2 regions of the Streptomyces sp. NPDC007162 genome follow, and region 2 is predicted to be linked to the other one. Evidence: riboswitches for the same ligand, from Rfam matches in the RefSeq annotation. Region 2 holds a riboswitch; the other holds the start of a gene.

Region 1 (2,377 bases), on a different contig from region 2:
ACGTGCCCCGCAACTCGGCGAGGCAGTCGAGCACGGTCCCGAGCAGCTTCTGCTGCCGTCCGCCGTGATAGCCCCGCGCGCTCAGCTCACCGACCGGCTTCCCGAGCAGCACGACCTGACTGCTCCGCTCGCCGCCGGGCTTGAGCAGCACGGGGTTCATCAGCGCGGTCGGCTCGATCCGGCAGGCCTGCGCCTGCATGGCCTGCGCCCGCCCGATCTCGGCGCCCTCGCGGGTGACGAAGGAGTTGAGGGACATGTTCTGCGCCTTGAACGGCGCGACCTTGACGCCCTGGCGTACGAGCCACCGGCAGACGCCGGCGGTGACGACACTCTTGCCGGCGTCGGAGGTGGTCCCGGCCACCAGCAGCCCGCCGCCGTTCACGAGGAACTCCCGGCGCGCCTCGCGGCCCGTCCCCGCAACAGGGCCGCGGCCGCACTCGCGCCCAGCGCCAGCCACCCCACGCGCCGTGACAGCCGCACGGCCCGCTCGATGTCCCCGGTCTCCACGCTTCGCCCCTCCCCGTTCAGCACCGGCCGGTGCTCGACCCGTCCCCCGTACGACAACGTCCCCCCGAGCCGCACCCCCAACGCCCCCGCGAACGACGCCTCCACGGGCCCCGCGTTGGGACTGGGATGCTTCGCGGCGTCGGCCCGCCAGGCCCGTACCGCGCCCTTGGCGTCGCCCCCGGCCACGGCGGCGAGTACGGCGGTGAGCCGCGCCCCCGGCCAGCCCGCCACGTCGTCCAGCCGTGCCGAGGCCCACCCGTACCGCAGGTGGCGGGCCGACTTGTGTCCGACCATCGCGTCCAGGGTGTTGACGGCCCGGAACCCGAGCAGCCCCGGCACTCCGCCCACGGCCCCCCACACCAGCGCGCCGACCACCGCGTCGCCGGTGTTCTCGGCGACGGACTCCACGACCGCCCGCGCGATCCCGCCGGCGTCCAGTGCCTGCGGATCCCGCCCGCACAGATGCGGCAGCCGGGACCGGGCGGCCTCGACGTCCCCGGCCTCCAGGGCCCGTCCGACGGCCCGGGCCTCACGGGAGAGAGAAGTGCCGCCGACGACGGCCCAGGTGGCGGCAGCGGTGAGCGCGACGGACGCGGCGGTGGACGGCCGTACCACCCGTTGGGCCACGGCACCCAGAGTCACGGCGCCGCCGACGCACACCGCGGTGTGCAGCGCGCCCCAGCCGCGGTGGTCCCGCCACAGCACCCGCTCCACGGCCCCGGCCGCCCGCCCGAACGCGGCGACGGGATGCCCCCGGCGCGGATCGCCGAGCAGCAGGTCACCGAGAAGGCCGGCGGCGGCGCCGTACGCGAAGACGCGATCGGCACCCATCGGCTCAGCCGGCCGCGGGGTCGGGTACGGGCCGGTTACTGCACCTCGGTCGGCAGCCGCGCATGGCGATATGTCCTCACTCAGGGTGTCCGCGCCCTGGTTCGACGAGACCGGCGGTGAGAGTTCCTGGCTCCCGGGGATGGCTACCCCGGTGACAGTGGCGGGACCGCGCCGGATTCACACCGGCTTCCTCTCTTGCCGCCGTACATGGCTCCGGCAGTCCACCACGCCCCCGGAAGACCCGTCAACTTGCCGTTGACCTGCGTGGGGAGTGTGTGGGAAGGCCCACACCGGTGGTCCGGCGGGGTTCCTGGGGCAGACGGAAGGCTCCGCCGCGAACGGGTCGGGGCGGAGCCTGGCGGCCTTGGGTCGGGCCGCTGTCGAGATCGGTGCGGTCGCGGCTCAGGCCTTCGCCACGATCAGGTGGATGCCGTACGCCACGGCTGCCGTGCAGGCCGCGAAGCAGACGCAGGCGGCGGTCGCGGCCAGGGTCGCGGAGTTGCCCTGCGCGGTGGCGCGTTCGCGGGCGGAGAGGCCCTTGATGCCGAGGGTGAAGAGGGTCACCAGACCCACGGTGGCCACGAGGCTGACGCCGAAGACGGAGCCGATGGCTGCCCAGTCGATGTTCATGTCGGGTTGTGTTCCTCGGGGTCAGACGGTGGCGGCGGGGTCGGTCGCGGGAGCGGCGGGGGAGGGGATGGTGGCCGTGAGGCCCTCGGTCACCGTGCCCGCGGGCGGCGGGGTGACGGCGGCGATCGCCGTGGTCACCACACCGGCCGGCTCCTCGGTGCCGACGACGTTGCTGCTGTCCACGACCTCGCGGCGGGAGAGCTTCCAGATCGTGGCGCTCGCGGCCACCAGGAAGACGGCGACGGCGGCCGTGCCCCAGTCACCGAGGTCCGTCACGGACTCGGCGAGCGCACCGACCAACGCGGCCGCCGGGAGGGTGAGCACCCAGGCGACGACCATGCGGGTCGCGGTGGACCAGCGGACGGTGCCGCCCTTGCGGCCCAGGCCCGCACCCATCACGGAACCGGAG
Region 2 (2,377 bases):
ACGCCCGGATCGCCCGCTACCCCAAGCCCTACGTCGCCGTCATGGACGGCATCGTCATGGGCGGCGGGGTGGGGATCTCCGCGCACGGCGGGATCCGGATCGCCACCGAACGTTCCCGGATCGCCATGCCGGAGACCGGTATCGGCTTCGTCCCCGACGTGGGCGGCACGTACCTGCTCAGCCGGGCCCCCGGCGAACTGGGCACCCATCTCGCCCTGACCGGCGCCGGGATCGGCGCCGCGGATGCCGTGCTGTGCGGACTCGCGGACCACCACGTGCCGTCCGGCTCCCTCCAGGCGTTCGCCGCCGACCTCGCCGAACTGCCCGTCCCCGAGGCGCTCGCCCGCCACGTGCGGCCCGCACCCGAAGGGCGACTGGCCGGTCACCGGGACTGGATCGACGCCTGCTACGCCGCCGACACCGTCGAGGAGATCGTCCGGCGGCTGCTCGCACACGGTGAAGCGGCGGCGAAGGAGACGGCGCACACCCTGCTCGGCAAGTCCCCGACGGCACTGAAGGTCACCCTTCGGGCACTGCGCCGGGCCCGGCAACTGGACACGCTGGAGCAGGTGTTGGACCAGGAGTACCGGGTCTCCTGCGCGACCCTGACCACCCCTGACCTGGTGGAGGGCATCCGCGCCCAGGTCGTCGACAAGGACCGCGCCCCGCGCTGGTCCCCGGCCGCCCTCGGCGAGGTCACCGAGGCTGCCGTGGACCGCTTCTTCGCCCCGCTCGGCGCACGCGAACTGGGCCTGGGCCGGCCCTGAAAAATCCACGAAGGGCCCGGAGCGGAGCCGCCCGCCGACCGCCCACCGGGCGCGAGAGGAAGATCACGCCTGGTGACGCGGTCTTGGCCGTCCCTCCGCCACGCGGTACGGTCTGTCGGTATCGACGACGGCGAGACGGAAGCCGGTGGGAATCCGGCACGGTCGCGCCACTGTATGCAAGAGCCCCCGGGCCCTTGTGAGTCAGACCCGTGGCTGTCGTCCTGTGCACCACCGAGATGGGACGCGAACTCCCAGAGGAGGTTCTGCCATGGCGCAGACCGTCGCCCAGCCGACAGCCACCACCCCCGTCGTGCCCGCCAAGCTGCCGCTGTCCGCGATAGCTCCCTGGGCGGTCTTCTTCGGCATCCTGATGCTGGTCCTGCTCTACTTCGTCGGCGCCGAGCAGGGCGCCACCTCCGTGTTCAACGGCACGGACGTCCACGAGTGGGTGCACGACGCCCGCCACCTGCTCGGCTTCCCCTGCCACTGACGCGAGGGACGCCGTTCAGCCCATGAACTCCGCAACGGTTCGACACCTCCTGGTGCGGGGCATGCTCGCCGGCCTCGCCGCCGGCGTGCTCGCCCTGGTGGTCGCCTACCTCCTCGGCGAGCCCTACGTCGACAAGGCGATCAGCTTCGAGGACGCCCACACGCACGAGCACGAGATGGTGGTCGTCTCTCGCTCCCTCCAGTCCACCGCGGGCCTCGCCACCGGTGTCCTGGTGTACGGGGTCGCCTTCGGCGGCATCGCGGCCCTCGCCTACTGCTTCGCCCTCGGCCGCGTCGGCCGGTTCGGTCCACGGGCGACCGCGCTGCTGCTGTCCGGCTGCGCGCTGCTCGCCGTGTACGTGGTGCCGTTCCTGAAGTACCCGGCCAACCCGCCGTCGGTGGGCGACCCCGACACCATCGGCAGGCGCACCACGCTGTACTTCCTGATGATGCTGCTGAGCGTGCTGCTGGCGGTCGCCGCCACCCTCCTCGGCAAGCGCCTGCGGGCGAGCCTCGGCACCTGGTGGGCGACCGTGCTCGCGGTGGCCGCGTTCGCCGTCGTCGTCGGGCTCGCCTACCAGTTCCTGCCGGTGGTCAACGAAGTCCCGAAGGACTTCCCGGCCACCCTGCTGTGGCGGTTCCGGCTCTCGGCGCTCGCCATCCAGGTGGCGCTGTGGAGCGGATTCGGCCTGCTGTTCGGCGAGTTGGCCGAGCGACAGCTCAACCCGAAGCCGGCGAAGGCCACGGCCGCCCGGCGTACCGTGCCCGCCGCGCACTGACCGACCCACCGGACGCGAGGGCCCCCGGCACCGTCCGGAGGCCCTCGCGCGTTCGGCGCACCGTCCGTCGCCGCCCTCCTGCACCGGGACCGAAGGGCGCGGGACCGGTCTGCACACGGACCGCGCCCCGCACCGCGCCCGGATCGCCCGCGCCGAGCAGCCCCGCGATCGAGCCGCGAAACGGCCCCGGACTCGCGTACGTCTCCGCTGACAAGGGAAGATGGGCGGTGAGTGATCGAGCAACGACAGCGGAGGAATGGACTCATGCCGCATGAGCGAGCGGGCCGGCCGGCGGTTCCGGAGGACCTCGTCGACGTGGCCCGGCTGGTCACGGCCTACTAC

The links. A riboswitch is a leader RNA that binds a small molecule or an ion and turns the genes downstream of it on or off. The one in region 2 is predicted to bind cobalamin.
Region 1: it holds a riboswitch for cobalamin, as region 2 does, so the genes downstream of both, ABZ646_RS19220 (cobalamin biosynthesis protein) here and ABZ646_RS11210 (CbtB-domain containing protein) in region 2, are expected to answer to the same signal.

The regions. Positions count from the first base shown of each region.
Region 1 covers NZ_JBEYFC010000146.1:2,044-4,420, forward strand. Annotated here, with positions in the region: gene ABZ646_RS19215 (cobyric acid synthase) at 1-382, opposite strand, end outside; gene ABZ646_RS19220 (cobalamin biosynthesis protein) at 379-1,338, opposite strand; cobalamin riboswitch at 1,438-1,580, opposite strand; gene ABZ646_RS19225 (hypothetical protein) at 1,741-1,968, opposite strand; gene ABZ646_RS19230 (inorganic phosphate transporter) at 1,990-2,377, opposite strand, start outside.
Region 2 covers NZ_JBEYFC010000067.1:22,236-24,612, reverse strand. Annotated here, with positions in the region: gene ABZ646_RS11215 (enoyl-CoA hydratase/isomerase family protein) at 1-767, shown strand, start outside; cobalamin riboswitch at 860-999, shown strand; gene ABZ646_RS11210 (CbtB-domain containing protein) at 1,036-1,257, shown strand; gene ABZ646_RS11205 (CbtA family protein) at 1,280-2,035, shown strand; gene pgm (phosphoglucomutase (alpha-D-glucose-1,6-bisphosphate-dependent)) at 2,300-2,377, shown strand, end outside.